One region of the Rhodococcus koreensis genome, then DNA from elsewhere that is predicted to be linked to it. Evidence: riboswitches for the same ligand, from Rfam matches in the RefSeq annotation. Region 1 holds a riboswitch; the other holds the start of a gene.
The links. A riboswitch is a leader RNA that binds a small molecule or an ion and turns the genes downstream of it on or off. The one in region 1 is predicted to bind cyclic di-AMP.
Positions count from the first base shown of each region.

Region 2: it holds a riboswitch for cyclic di-AMP, as region 1 does, so the genes downstream of both, JWS14_RS05845 (NlpC/P60 family protein) here and JWS14_RS48365 (transglycosylase family protein) in region 1, are expected to answer to the same signal.

Region 1 covers NZ_CP070611.1:374,079-381,503, forward strand. Annotated here, with positions in the region: gene JWS14_RS48325 (TetR/AcrR family transcriptional regulator) at 1-3, opposite strand, end outside; gene JWS14_RS48330 (hypothetical protein) at 283-594, shown strand; gene JWS14_RS48335 (hypothetical protein) at 666-914, opposite strand; gene JWS14_RS48340 (hypothetical protein) at 2,243-2,518, shown strand; gene gvpJ (gas vesicle protein GvpJ) at 2,808-3,173, shown strand; gene JWS14_RS48350 (GvpL/GvpF family gas vesicle protein) at 3,170-3,979, shown strand; gene JWS14_RS48355 (pyridoxamine 5'-phosphate oxidase family protein) at 4,062-4,721, opposite strand; gene JWS14_RS48360 (hypothetical protein) at 4,874-5,032, shown strand; cyclic di-AMP (ydaO/yuaA leader) riboswitch at 5,628-5,841, shown strand; gene JWS14_RS48365 (transglycosylase family protein) at 5,850-6,431, shown strand; gene JWS14_RS48370 (YegP family protein) at 6,835-7,014, opposite strand.
Region 2 covers NZ_CP070609.1:1,276,025-1,283,449, forward strand. Annotated here, with positions in the region: gene JWS14_RS05830 (glycosyltransferase family 4 protein) at 1-812, opposite strand, end outside; gene JWS14_RS05835 (peptidase MA family metallohydrolase) at 856-2,223, opposite strand; gene JWS14_RS05840 (C40 family peptidase) at 2,273-3,325, opposite strand; gene JWS14_RS05845 (NlpC/P60 family protein) at 3,707-4,252, opposite strand; cyclic di-AMP (ydaO/yuaA leader) riboswitch at 4,267-4,431, opposite strand; gene JWS14_RS05850 (DEDD exonuclease domain-containing protein) at 4,889-6,655, shown strand; gene JWS14_RS05855 (Lrp/AsnC family transcriptional regulator) at 6,652-6,927, shown strand; gene trpD (anthranilate phosphoribosyltransferase) at 6,937-7,425, opposite strand, start outside.

The sequences.
Region 1 (7,425 bases):
CATCAGCGGATCGTATGCGCTCGCACCTCCCACCAGCAGACGAATCGCACGAGACGCTCGCGGGTCTCCTTGTCGATACCCGGCGCAGTCAGCGGTCGCCGGAGAGGGTGCTACGTACTCGAGCTTCGACCCCGTTCCACCGTTTCACCTGCTGTTTTTCGGGGCAATCCTGACGTGTTCACACGAACGGGTGCCCGAATCGGCGCCCAGAGATGCTGTGTGGGGCTGTTCCGCCACCCGTTCGCTGCAAGAGTCGGGGACTCTCAGAATGAGGTGAGCATCATGACGAAGAAGATCGCGGTCCGCACCGCCATCGCGTCGGCGGTCCTCGCGCCCGCGATGGTTTTCGCGGGCGGTACCGCCGCCGCGGTACCGGCGCTCAGCGCCGGGGCGACCGGGGAAGTGGTGGTGACGGTCCCCGCCGGAGAGAACTGGACCTGCTTCGGTTTCGACTCGGGCTTCAACTTCAAGACCGGTGCGTTCGGACCCGGGCCTGCGGGAAAGCTCAGCGGTTTCGTGAAAGGAAACGCGACCGTCTTCTGCTTCGGCGGCACGGCGCCGTTCTTCTTCACCGGCAGCGTGGCGGTGAGGTAACCCGGTTGGTCGGTCCCGGGGGCACGGCCCTGGCTGGTTGTTCCACCGGCCAGGGGCGGTCTACCGGTGCATCATTGCGTGCTCGGGTCCGCGGTCAGGTCGTCGGTGTCGGCGAAGACCAGCCGCCCGTCGTCGAGGGCGACCGCCCACCGGTGCACCGGCGCCCAGGCGTGCCCGTGTTCGTCGGTGTCGGTCAGCTCGGCGTAGTCCTCGATGATCTGCCCGGTCTGGTCCGCTTCGGACGGCCGCCGCACCAGCACTCGTGCGCCCGCGCCGAGTGGGCCGGGCTCGGGTGTCGGTTTGTGCTTTTTCTCGGGCATCGGTCTGCACCTTCCGCTCGCTACGACCCGGATCATAAGCCCGTCGGCGAAACCTCATCCGGCGCTCCCGGGGACGGTGCGCCGCTCACCCGCCTCTGGGGTGCCTCTGGTTGCTCACAATCCGCTCTAATAAACACGAGAAACACACGAACCCTCACTGGAAAGGCGATTTTGATCAATTGTCCAGCAATGTGGACGGTTGTTAAATTTCAATATGTGAGAATATCTGGGGTTTGGTGAAACGTCCCGAGATTGCGAACGCGATAAATGGTGTAAGCGGCGATCGACGATCCCGTGGATTTTCATCACCAGGAAAGGAGTGAATTCTGATGGGTTCTGCAGGAATCGACTTCAGCGTCGCGTTCGAGGCGTTTTGAAGTGGCTGAGCGTCACCTTCGGCGGCGGCATCGGGCTGAGCTGACCGACGGAGCAATCCGGGACAGCGGTGGCCCGACTCGCCTGGGGGCAGCCGGGCCACCGCCCTGATCAGCACGTACATGTACGTAACCGCCTGCTCCACACCATGGCAGGGACTCGGGCGCAGCAGCTCACCATGACCTCCTCGCCGGGGGGTACCCGCAGGCGACGGGCCAGGAAAGGTCGACACCGTGACCCGGATTTCGGGCGCACCCAAAACCGAAGTACACGATTGCAGCATGTGGCGGACAATTCGAATGTCGCGGTTATAAGAAAGCGACTTTGGATGCGGTCGCCAGGCATTTCGCTGCCACTAAAGGTGGCCGGTATTTCCTTTTCGGAGAGGACCGCTATGTTGATCGGACTCGACCCCGCAACGGCCGCCGCGGCCGATCCGCCACTCGGCGACGCGACCACACCCTGGGATGCGCTGCGCAACGTGCACGAGTGCCGGATAGCGGCCCGATCGTGACAACCTTGCGCGGCTCGGCGCTGGCCCTTCTGCGGTTCAATTACCACCTGGCCCGCATACCGTTGCAGTTGGCGGAATGGGGCGTGCTGTCCCGGCTCGACGAGAAGGCCTCGACACGGCTTGCGTATGCGGTAGGACGCGATGAGCGCAGCCCGTTCACAGCGGTGCGCCCGGGGACTTGCGTTCGCGGCGGCGACGTTGAAAGTGCGGGCCGGGACTGCCAGTGATCTGAATCACACATTGAGGTTTGATCTCCTCGCGCCCCGGCGAATTTCCTGCTCGAAGGTGGTCTCGGGCGTCGACGAGTGGGATGGAGCGTGGACGCCGAGCAACACGGGAGGTTGTCTCGGCGATGCACGAGACGGCGGGACCGGTAGGCGGAACCGATCGCGGTGAGCGGCGGACACCACACACAAACAGGAGATCCGAAGTGCTTGGTATGAACATGCCCTGGATGGTCGTGGTCCTGGTGGCCACGCTGGTGGTGATCGTCGCGTCCGTCGGCGTCGCGGTCACCGCGGACGCGGTATCTCGCCGCCGAGTGCACCGATCAGCTGACACTGCCGCCGCGGATCCGGAGTCACCGATGCGCACCGTCGACGCGGCGTCCCGGGTTCACGATTGGCACCGGCTTGCAGTGCCGGCATGGATGACCTGCGTCGGCGCCTCGGCACTCGCGGTCGCGGTGGTCGGCGTACTCATCGTTGTCGGATGAGAGCGCCGACCACCTCGCAAGCGGACCTTGCTGGCGGCGTGATCGACGAGGGCTTTGTGCGGTTCGAACGCCGCAGCGGCGGCCGAGGCACGCCCCGGGCCTCTGCGTCCGGCCGCCGGAGGTGGGCCGAGGCTGATGCGCTGGCGGCATCGGCGATGCCGCCGACTCCGCAAAAGCTTGCGGTCGCCGGTGCCCTGTTCAGGGGGAAGGTTGGTGGGGTACTCGCGGTCGGTCGGGATCGGCGCGCCCAGGCGAAAACACCTGGGAGCCGGAAGTGAGGAGCACAGCGATGACCACAGCGGGTGGTCCGAGTTCGAGCAGCCTGGCCGATGTCATCGACACCATCTTGGACAAGGGCCTGGTCATCGACGCGTACGTGCGGGTCTCGCTGGTCGGCATCGAACTGCTGACGATCGACGCCCGCATCGTCGTTGCCAGCGTCGACACCTACCTGCGGTTCGCGGAGGCGGCGAACCGGCTCGCGATCGGCAGCGAACCGAAGGGTCTGTCCGATCTCGTTTCCGATGTGAAGGGCAGCGGCAGCACGAAGTCCAAGACCAAGGGTGTCCTCGAGGGCGTGGGGGAGACGCTTGGTGAGCTGCTCGCCGGATCGGGAAGCGAACGCGAACCGGCACCCCGACGGAGGCACAAATGACCTCCCCAGAGGACACCGACACCGACGCCGACGACAACAACGACAACAACGAGGGTGCTCGGATGGCCGTGATCTACGTGTACGGGATCGTGCCGGCCGACGTGCAACCCGAAGAGGACGCCACCGGTGTCCACGAGGCCCCGATCGAGATCGTCACCCACGGCGACATCGCGGCCTTGGTCAGCGAGATCGACCCGGACCAACGACTGGGGACCCCCGCGGACCTGCAGGCTCACGCCCGCATCCTCGACGGCACCTCGCACGTCGCACCGGTGCTGCCGCTGCGGTTCGGTGCCGTCGTGTCCGACCGCGACGCGGTGGTCAACGAACTGCTTGCCGAACACGAGGACGAGTTCGCCGCCGCTCTCGAGGAACTGGAGGGCTTCGCCCAGTACCTGGTCAGGGGCCGCTACGTCGAGGAGGCCATCATCCGCGAGATCGTCGACGAGAGCCCGGAGGCTTCCTCCCTGCTCGAGGCGATCCGCGACCAGCTCGAGGAGGTTTCCCGGGATGACCGGATGGCGTTGGGGGAGATGATCGGCCACGCCCTCGAGGCCAAGCGGGAGACGGACACCGGCACCACTCTCGACGCGCTGTCACCGCTGACCGACACCGTCACCGTCCGCGAACCCACCCACGACGAGGATGCCGTCCAGATCGCGGTCCTGCTCGAGGTGGACCGGCAAGGCGAACTCGAGCAGACGGTCGGAGACCTCGCCGCGCGCTGGGACGACCGGGTCACCATGCGCCTCGTCGGCCCGATGGCACCCTACGACTTCGTGGTGGCACCGAAGCCGGAGGGCTGACCGAGGGGTCTGCTGTCAGTCCTCGTCCCGCTGCCCCCTCCAGCAGGTGAAGGGCGGCTGGCGACCGTGACGCTCAGCCACGTCACAAACACCTCGACGGCAAGACCGGAGTCGATTCGGGCGGTGCGGTCGCCGCCGCTCTGTCGTATCGCTGGGTGTCTTTCGCGTCGAAGTAGTCACCGCCCTTGCGTTTCGCTTCGTCGGTTCCCCAGTCCCGGTGCTGCGGAACGGGCTCCATGCGGGGAATGTGCTTGCGGCAGTGAATGTATGCCTCTTCGACCTCCACCATCACCCACCGTTGCGGGATTCGTCCCGGCGCGCAGTCGCCCGGTAGATCCGGGAGTTCGGAGCGCAGCACGTCGTCCTCGACGATCCGCGCCGCGCCGTTGATGTGCAGCCCGATCAGATCGTGGACGAAATCGACGAGCACGAGTCCGACGTGCGGGTTCTCGGCGATGTTGCCGAGACTGGCCATCACCCCGTTGCCTCGGTACTCGGGGTAGGCGAGGGTTTTGGGGTCGATCACGTGCAGGAATCCGGGTGCGCCGGCGCGCAGGCTGTTGTCACATTCGCCGGCCGCGTCCGCGGTGGCGACGAACGCGATCTCCTGGCGGCCGACGAAATCGATCATGGCCGGAGTGAGATGGTCGAGCACCTGTTCGGCATAGAACCGGGCGGCACGCTCGACGGTGCCGTACCGATGCTGGAGGTCTCGTTCTCCGGCGCTACCGATCTGCCTCATCTGTCTCTCCATTACGGTTCGGCATCATTGGCCGGTTCACCCTACGGGACCCAGGCGGGTGCGTCGCGCCGCGCAACAACACCGTGGGAGGGCTGCAACGCGGGCGATCCTGGGCCAGGCATCGGTCGGTGACCTGGGCGTACCGTGAATGGATGAAGACCAAATCCCCTCGAGACGAGCTTGCCCGCCGGCTGGCCGAGCGGGACGAGTTAGTGGTGGAAGTCCTCGAACTCGAGGGCCGGCTGGAGAGGGCCAAACGCCGCCTCGACGAGGTATCCGCCGAGATCGGCTCGTCCGGGCACATCGAGTAGCACTTCTCCGGGGCGTGCAGCACGACCGATGTGGGAGTGTGTACCGGCGGACCGACGAATTCAGCGCTCTCGTCCTGGGTTTCCTGCGGGAGCGCGGCTGCCCTGAGGTGGCCCGCAGAGCCAGGACCGGTCAATGGCCGGCCCGGGAGTTTCGCACGCCCTGCGCCCCATCCCCTCCATCGCAAAGCCTTTCCCCCAGCAGCTGTTCAATGTCGCCCGCTTCATGGTCTACCGGGCCATCGCCGCGCCGAAGACGCACAGCGCCCACCGATCGGACCCTGAGTGTCGGATCCACTCATCCCACCCATCTCCATCTCCGCTCAGGGCACCGGCCAAGGAGATCGTCGACGCACCGCGGTGGCGTGAGCTTCCTCACATAGCGGTCCGGTAACGGAAGGGCAACGGCTCGGCGATACCCGTGTCTCGTTGCCACTAGCTGGGAGGGGTCTCTGTGCGTCCAATGGGGCCCCGCAACAGGCGAAGACACTCCGCGTTATCAAATGGTGACATTGCGGCCTCGGCCCGTTACCGTCGTCACCGGCCGAGGAAACATCGGCCACATCCGGCCCGCCGCGCCAAGCCTCGTCCCGCGGGTACCGGAGTCCCGACGAAGCATTCCAGGGACGAGGACGGGGGACCCAAAGTCCTCCAGGGAACGCAAGTTCTCAGACGGACACCGGTCCGAATGTGCCTCGCACACTCGGATCTTGGGGTGAAGCCAGACCCTCTCCAGCCAGGAGAGGCGAGGCCGGGCGACCTCTCAGCCCGAACCCGACAGCTGACCTCGCAGGCGCGTGTGGAGAGGATCTCGACCACTATGAGCGGACGCCATCGCAAGCCCACCACCACCGGCCGCACCGTCGCCAAGGTCGCCGTCACCGGCGCCATCATGGGTGTCGCCGGAGCAGCCTTCTCGGGCACCGCGAACGCGGCACCCGACTCCGACTGGGACCGCCTCGCGCAGTGCGAGTCCGGCGGAAACTGGGGAATCAACACCGGAAACGGCTTCCAGGGTGGACTCCAGTTCTCCCCGAGCACCTGGAACGCGCACGGTGGCACCCAGTACGCGGCCAGCGCCAACCAGGCCTCGCGTGAAGAGCAGATCGTCGTCGCCGAGAAGGTCCTCGACTCCCAGGGCTGGGGCGCATGGCCGTCCTGCTCCTCGAGCCTCGGCCTGAGCAGCGCACCCACCCAGCGCACCGCCCCCGCAACCGTGCCCGAGGCCCCCGCGGCGCCGGCACTCCCCGACCTCACGGGCGGCGTCCCCAGCACCAGCGGCACCGCGCAGTACGCCGGTGTCGTCGACAGCGCGATCGAGGCCGTCAAGGCTCAGGGCATCGCGATCGATCCCCAGATCCTGCAGCTCATCGACGCGAACAAGGGACTGCTCCCGCAGTAATCCCCCGCGCCTCACAGAAGAGGGGCCCTGCACCGATCCGGTGCAGGGCCCCTCGTGTGTCGTCGGGTCAGCAGTTGGGTATGGGTGCTGATCAGGGGTGTCCTTCTCATTGGCGTTGCTGACAATGGAACCGTGGTAGGCATCGCGCACGACGTCAAGGTCCTACCGCAGCGCCAGGACCTCAACTTTTACGAGAACCACCTGACAACGCTGCTCGCGAAAACGGCATCGGCGGAGCCTCCACGGCGAATGTTCGTATCCGGTTTGAGTAAGTCGATAATCCGGGTGTATGCGAGACGATTTCCCTTTGTGGCGGACCGAGGGGTGCTGGGTCTGCGCCGCCCGAACCGAATAGCCTGCCACCGGAGCGTTCCCGTCAGCGCAAGGCATGCGTCCGTTCAGGTCAGGTTAGGTCCGCGGTTGGAGCCGTTGCCGCATTGGCTTTGATTGAGTCGATCCCGTTTTGAGCCGCCGCCTTCGAGGTGTAGCCCTGGCTGGCCGCGATGATCTCGCCGTTAGCCGCCTTCAGGTGAAACCGGAACTGGCCGGCGGTGTCCTTGAACAGCTCGAACTTCGCAGTCATCGCTCCTCCTCTGGATGAGTCCCCGGCGGACGCGGACCATGCTCACGGTAAGCCGATCGAACACGCATCGACAACGAAATGCACGATTCCCCCACGGAGGTCAGCTACCAGGCATGGCCGTTGAGTGCCCGGAAATGATGCATCTGATGAAATACGGAGCAGTCTAGTTTACATATTAATTGTCACCGGCAATCGAAAATAACTGCCTGCCAACGATTTTGGCGCACCACTCGATTGAGGTGATCGTTGCGGGGGCGGGGGCGAGGCGCAGTCGGGGTAAGCCCTTCGCGGAGGTCGGTCTCCGATTGATCGTTTCTGCGCACGGATGCGCCGGGCTCCCACCCAACACCATCGGCTCGACCAACCTCGTCCACATCCATCGCATCGGCACCGACGACTTCACCTCACACT
Region 2 (7,425 bases), on a different replicon from region 1:
TCGGCGATCGTGTGGTGCGCCGCCAACTCCGCGGACGGCACCGTTCCCGTGAACACGACGTGGTCCTCGACGCCCGCCGAGCGGGCGAGGGAGCGCAGGCGGTCCTCGTAGGGTCCGCCGCCGACGATCACGAGGACGGCGCCGTCGATGTGTTCGCGGACGGTCGGGAGCGCCCTGATGAGGATGTCCTGGCCCTTGCGCGGCACGAGCCGGGACAGGCACAGGATCGTCGGCCGGTCGCCCAGCCCGTATCGGGCCCGCAGTTCGGACCGCGCCCCGCTGTCCGGGGTGAACAGGTCGGTGTCGACTCCGGGCGGCAGGTGCTCGAGTGCCGCACCGGCGCCGAATGCGGACGCGAATCGGCCACGGGTGTAGCGGCTGACGTACGTGACGACGTCGGTGCCGTCGCCGATCCGGCCGAGGGCCTGGCGGGCGGCGGGGAGCATCGACCAGCCGACCTCGTGTCCGTGGGTACTCGCGACCACCCGTTCCGCTCCGGCGCGGCGCAGCGTCGAACTCAGCAGTGCGAGCGGGGCCGCTGCGCCGAACCAGACGCCGGTGCAGTCGTGTTCGGCGAGCAACCTGGTGGCGCGGCGCGCGACGAACGGTGTCGGCACCATCAGGGTGGTGGGGTGACGGACGACCTGAAACGGTTGCCGCGCATCGAACTTGATGTGCGAGTCACCGCGCCAGCGCGGGGCGTAGACGACAAGGTCGTCGGCGGGCAGGTGCTTGGCGAAGGTGTGCAGGTACGACTGAATTCCACCGGGTCGCGGCGGAAAATCGTTCGTCACCAACAGGGTTCGGCGCATGTGATCACCGTAGGCGGTCGACCGCGCGGACACCGACGCAGGGTCACCCCAGGTGAGCGCCCACCCAGTCGGTCCAGCGGTCCCGGAACTGCTCGGCGTCGACGCCGAGGACGTCGGACAGTCGTGCGTCGACCGTGTCCGGATCGGCCTCCCCCACGGCCAGTGTCCGGTACAGCTCCGTCAGCTTCGTTTCGCCGTATTGCTCCGCGACGAAGGCGTTGATCGACCACGCGGTCTCGTAGGCGACCGAGCCGCGTTCGCCGGATTCGGAGAAGTCGGTGTTCTCGGGGAATCCGGTCGGCGGGCCCTCGGCGCCCACCTGCGCGGTCAGGGCCGGCGCGATCTGCCGTGCGGCCTCACCGGTGCCCCGGTAGGCGGCGTACTCGGCGTAGCCCTCCAGCACCCACATCGGTGAGCGGTCCACCGTCTCGGCGCGCGCCGCCACGTGGGTGAGTTCGTGTCGCAGGATCGCCCGCCTGGTGACCTCGGTGAGCCGTTCCGCCGACGAGGGGCTGAACACGATCCGCTGCCCGGTGACCGCGTCGGCGTCGGGGTCGACGGCGTCCGAGATGGCGACCGCGGCGATGCCACGGCCGTCGTGATCGGAACCGACGAGGGCGGTGAACTCGTCCTGCGATCCGGCGACCCACACGAGTGCGCGGCCCGCCCAGTCCGAACCCCACAGCTGGGTGGCGTTGACGACGGCGGCGGGGAGTTCCTCCGCCAGCCGGTCCACCATCGCGGCGTTCTCGGGATGTCCGAGCACCACCGACGTCCGGCCGTCGCCGGTGTCGACGCGGCGCGATACGACCGTTCCGAAGTCCCACGGGCCGCGCCACGTCCGCCGCTCGCCGTTCACGGTGGCACTGTCGCTCACGAGTGCCCAGCTGTCACCACGCCGGGCCACGACGAGCGCGATCGGTTTGCGGGTGGGGCTCTCGTCCGCCCCCGCGATCGCGTAGCGGAGTTGCACGGCCGGCGCCCACACCTCGTCGGCCCCGAGCGCGTCGACGAGACTCGACGGCACCGCCGCCTCGGGACTCTCGGTGATCTCGTAACCCCAGTCCGAGAATTCCACCCCGGCAACGTTGCTCGCGCGGCGCGTCTCGGCGGCCAGGAAGCCCGGCGACGCCGCCCGATCCATCAGACCCGACAGCCGGGCCGTGTCGTTCGTCCGCACGGCCGACGCCCACGTGTCGAGGAGCAACTGGACGGCCGCTGCCCGCGACTCCGTGTCGGCCTGCGCGGTGCCGACCGCCCCGTCGGCGCCCCGCTCGTCGTGAGAGAACCCGGTCAGCGCGAGTACGACGACGACGGCGAGGACCAGTCCGGCCAGCGCGGCGAGCTCCCACGGGCGCGCCTGACGGCGTGAGGTCGGATCCGTTGCGGAAGACGGGTCTGATGCGGGCACGCCGGTGAGTGTATGAGCACGCCTGCGCGCCGTCGCCGGACGGTCGCCGTCAGTAGCGGCGCGCCCCGTAGAAGGGGAACTTCGCCATCGACTCGATCTTCACCGGCACACCGAACGTCGAGGCGTGGAGAATGTTGCCGTTTCCTGCGTACAGGCCGACGTGGGACGCGTCGTTGTAGAAGAGGACGACGTCGCCGGGCTGGAGTTCGTCGCGGGACACCGGGGTGCCACCGCTGGCCTGAGCCTGACTGGACCGCGGGAGCGTCTTGCCGATCTGCTTGTACGCCCAGACGACGAGCCCGGAGCAGTCGAACTGGTCGGGCCCGGTGGCGCCCCACACGTACGGGTCGCCGATGCGGGTCATGCCTGCCTGCAGTGCGCTCGTGCCCGAGCCGGGGGTGAGGTGCGCGAGGATCGTGTCGGGGTCGAAGCCGGGCGGGAAGGGCGTCCCCGCCAGCTGGTCGCGTTCGGCGCCGGTGAGATCTCCGAACGCCTTGATCACGTCGGCGATCTGCGCCTGCAGGTCGCTCTGCTTGCGCTGCAGGTCGTCGCTGACCACCTTGGCCTGCTCGGTGGCCGCCCGCGCGGAATCCGCGGACTGCTTCGACGCCTCGGCCGCCTTGGTGGCGTCCGACGTGGCCGATTGGAATTGCGCGACCTGATTGCGGGTGTCGTTGGAGATGGCGTCCAGAGCGGACATCTGGTCGAGGAGTTGCTGCGGTGAGTCGCTCACCATCACGGCGAACAGGCGATTGGTCCGGGCGCCCTGGTAGTTGGCAGTGGCGAGTTTGTTCACCACGGGCTGGAAGACGGCGACGCGGGCGTTGGCCTCGTCGAGCACACCTTGGTCGGCCGCGAGCCGGGCGTCCGCATCGCGTTGGGCCGACTGCTTGGCCTCGAGATCGATCTGCGCGTTGTGGAGGGCCTCCGACGTCTGCTCGGACTGCCGGGACAGGTCACCGAGCTTCGTCAGCGTCTCGGTCGGGTTGGTGGTGACCGGGTCCGCACCCGCCGGGATCGAGGGCAGCGACACGAGTGCCACCGACAGCGCTCCGGCTGTCAGCACGCTGCCCAGGGAGCGCTTCATCTTGTGTGAGGCCACGGAAATGCGGTTCTCCGATCGTCGATCTCCACCCGCCGGGTCGGTTGTCCGATGCGCGGCTCAGGAATTTCCCCGGCCGATGCGACCGCGGAATGCCGAAGAGGTGGTGACCCCGCGTTGCCGCCCGGTTGGCGCGGCAAGACTTCGCAAGGTCTCGGTTAGGTTACGGAATGACATACGTGTGTGTCCACCCATGTCACGACGGGGGTGGCGGGGACCACCGGGCGGGTGAACGACACGCTGTCTGCCTGGGGCGCAACGACATCGAGGGTGGGTTCGAATCGTGATTCGAACCCACCCTCGGTGGTCGTGCGAGATCCTACGAAGCTACCCCGTGCATCCCCGCCCTCGACTCGGTGGATGCCTCGCCTCGCGCGTGGATCAGTAGCGGCGTGCCCCGTCGAAAGGCATGGACGCGATGGGCGCCAACTTGACGGGCTGCCCCTCGGTGGAGGCGTGGATCACGTTGCCGTTGCCGGCGTAGATGCCCGAGTGCGAGCCGCCGTAGAAGGAGATCACGTCGCCGGGGCGGAGATCGGACTGCGACACCGGGGTACCGGCGGCCGCCTGCGCGTAGCTGGTGCGCGGCAGGTTCAGTCCGGCCTGCTTGAACGCCCACTGCACCAGGCCGGAGCAGTCGAACGAGTTGGGACCTGCGGCGCCGTAGACGTACGGCGAGCCGAGCTTCGCCTGAGCGGCCTGAACGGCCTTGTCACCTGCGGTGCTGCCCGGCGCGGGGGGCGCGGGCAGGTTCGGGACACCGGGGATCTGCGGGATGACGACACCCGGGATCTCGAAGGTTCCGACACCGGGAATGGTGATGGGGTCTGCGGCCGCGGGGGCCGCGGTAGCGGTGAGCGCTCCGACTGCGAGCGCGCCGGCGACGACTGCCCGTCGCACATTCCGCTTGGAAACTTGTGACGCCACGAAAGGGGTACTCCGTTTCTTCCATTCATCCGCCGACCGAGTTAGCTGACGGGTTCGGGCTGGGAAGATCAGCCCTACCCACCGGTGCGTGAGGACGTCCCGGCGGGATTCACCCCAGTAGAAACTTGGGTTCCCGGTACGACCGCTCTCGCGAGTGGCCGATTAGGCGGTGACTAGCGATGCTGCCCCGGTGTTGAGGCTGCGAGACTCCGCTAGGTCTCAGGAAGGTTACGAAATGGAATACCCCGGTGTCGACCGGAACACGCGGAAAGTGTCCGTTTGCGCCGTTTCGAGGCATGCGGGCGCGCGGTACCCACATTCGGTAACGACTCGATAACAAGCGGTATGTTTCCGTTCGCTTTTCGACAGCGGGAGTGGACATTTCGCGTAGCCCCGCGACCCTCCGGGCGTGTCAGGCTCCGCGTTCCCGCTGTTCAACGGGGGTGGCGCGGACGCTGCCCGACAACTGCACCGGACCCGCCGCCCTCGGCCCCCGCACCCCCGGAACCCCCGTTCTGGGTCGCGCGCCCGACCGTCGCTCCACCCGCCGCCGCGGCCCGCACACGGGCAGTGTGATCCTCGTCTCTCCGAGCCTCCCGGGCGGGTCTGTCGGTGCCCGTCCATACGCTCTGAGCCGTGAGTGTCCCCGGCGTACCCGAACAGTTGAGATTCGACGAGCTCGACACCCCGCTGCGGGACACCACGTTCGTGGTGGTCGACCTCGAGACCACCGGAGCGCGGCCGGGCGAGGACGCCATCACCGAGATCGGCGCCGTGAAGATCCGCGGCGGCGAGGTGATCGCCGAGATGGCCACCCTCGTCGACCCGGGACGGTCCATCCCGCCGCACATCGTCGAGATCACGGGCATCACGACCGCGATGGTGATCGACGCACCGCGCATCGAGCGCGTGCTGCCCGCGTTCCTCGAGTTCGCACGCGGAGCGGTGCTCGTCGCCCACAACGCCCCCTTCGACACCGGCTTCCTCAAGGCCGCTGCGTCGGCCACCGACACCCCCTGGCCCAAGTTCACCGTGCTCTGCACGGTCAAACTGGCCCGGCGGGTCCTCACCCGCGACGAGGCGCCGTCCGTGAAGCTGTCGTCGCTCGCCCGGCTGTTCGACGTCGGAACCACCCCGACCCACCGGGCCCTCGACGACGCCCGCGCCACCGTCGACGTCCTGCACGCCCTCATCGCCCGGGTCGGCAACCAGGGAGTGCACAGTCTCACCGAGCTCGTCGACTACCTTCCCGACGTCTCTTCGCACCAGCGGGCCAAACGCACGCTCGCCAGTCATCTCCCCCGTTCGCCCGGCGTCTACCTGTTCCGGGGGCCGTCCGACGAGGTCCTCTACGTCGGCACGGCGACGGATCTGCGCCGCCGGGTGCGCAATTACTTCACCGGCTCGGAGACGCGCGGCCGGATGAAGGAGATGGTCGCGTTGACCACCCGGATCGACCACGTCGAATGCGCGCATGCTCTCGAGGCGGGTGTGCGCGAGCTCCGGCTGCTCGCCGCCCACACCCCGCCGTACAACCGGCGGTCCAAGTACCCGAAGCGCGGCTGGTGGATCACGCTCACCGCGGAGGCCTTCCCCCGGCTGTCGGTCGTGCGGACCCCGGCCGCCGATTCGCTAGGTCCGTTCCGGTCCCGCTCGACCGCCGCCGACGTCGCCGACGTCCTCGCCGAGTACTGCATTCTCCGCACCTGCACGAGCCGGATCCCGAAGGGACGGGCGCACGGTGCGCAGTGCCCGCCCCGCGAGCTCGGGCGCTGCCCCGCGTCCGTCCACGACCGCGACACGGAGGACGCCTACCGTCCCGGTCCGGAGCTCTTCCGGCTCTTCCTGCGCGGCGCCGACGACACGCCGCTGCACCGGATGCGCGCACGGGTGGAGGAACTGGCCGCGGGCAAGTTGTTCGAGAACGCCGCACGGCTGCGGGATCGCACCGCGGAGGTCGTCCTCGCGCTGCGCCGAATGCAGCGCCTGGCGTCGCTCACCGCCCTCGATCAGCTCGTGGCCGCTCGCCCCGCCGCGACCGGCGGCTGGGAGTTCGCGGTGATCCGTTCCGGGCGCCTCGCGTCCGCGGGCTGCGCCCGGCGGGGAATCCACCCGATGCCGGTGGTCGACGCGCTCGTCCTCACCGCAGAAACCGTTGTTCCCGACACGACTCCGCTTCGCGGCGCGTCCCCCGAGGAGGCCGGACTGCTCGCGCGCTGGCTCGACCAGGACGACACCCGCATCGTCAGCGCGTCCTCGGGGTGGTGTGAGCCCGCACGGGGCGCCGGATCCTGGTCCGACTGGTGCGCGCTCGCCCGCGCCGGCAGCGCGTCGACACGGGACGCCGAGACCCGACCACCCGCACCGGGTTCCGCCGGCCACCGCTTAGGCTGGCGATCATGATCAACGCCATCGTCCTGATCCACGCCGAAGCCCACCGCATCCCGGAGACCGCTCAGGCCGTCGCCGACATCGAGGGCGTCGACAAGGTCTACTCCTGCGCGGGCGACGTCGACCTCATCGCGATCGTGCGGGTCCGGGACCACGCGAAGATCGCGGAGGTCGTCACCGAGGGAATCAACAAGGTGGACGGCGTCTCGCGGACGGCGACGCACATCGCGTTCCAGTCCTACTCCAGCGCAGACGTGGAAGCGGGCTTCTCGATCGGCGAATAGGTCCGCCGGCTATTTGCTGGTGGCCAGGCCCGACGTGAGATCGGCCCACCGCCCGAGCAGCGTCGCGGCCGCTCCACTGTCGATGGACTGCGCCGCCGTCGAGAGCCCGTCCGACAGTCCCTCCTCGAGGGTGCGGCCGCCGAGACCCCGGAACGCCGCGATCGCCGCCGCGGCGTTGAGCAGAACTGCGTCGCGGACGGGTCCGGTCTCACCCGCGAGGAGTCGCCGCGCCACCGCGGCGTTCACGTCGGCGTCGCCGCCGCGCAGTTCGTCGAGCGACACCCGTGCGATGCCGATGTCGCGGGGGTCGAACTGACGGGTGGTCACCGACCCGTCGGCGACGATGTGCACGGCCGACGTCGTCGACGTCGTCAATTCGTCCAGACCGTCGTCGCCGCGCACCACCAGCGCCGAATTGCCGCGCTGCGCGAGCACACCGGCCACCACCGAGATCAGGCCCGGGAAGGCGCAGCCGATGAGGCCGGCCCGTGGACGGGC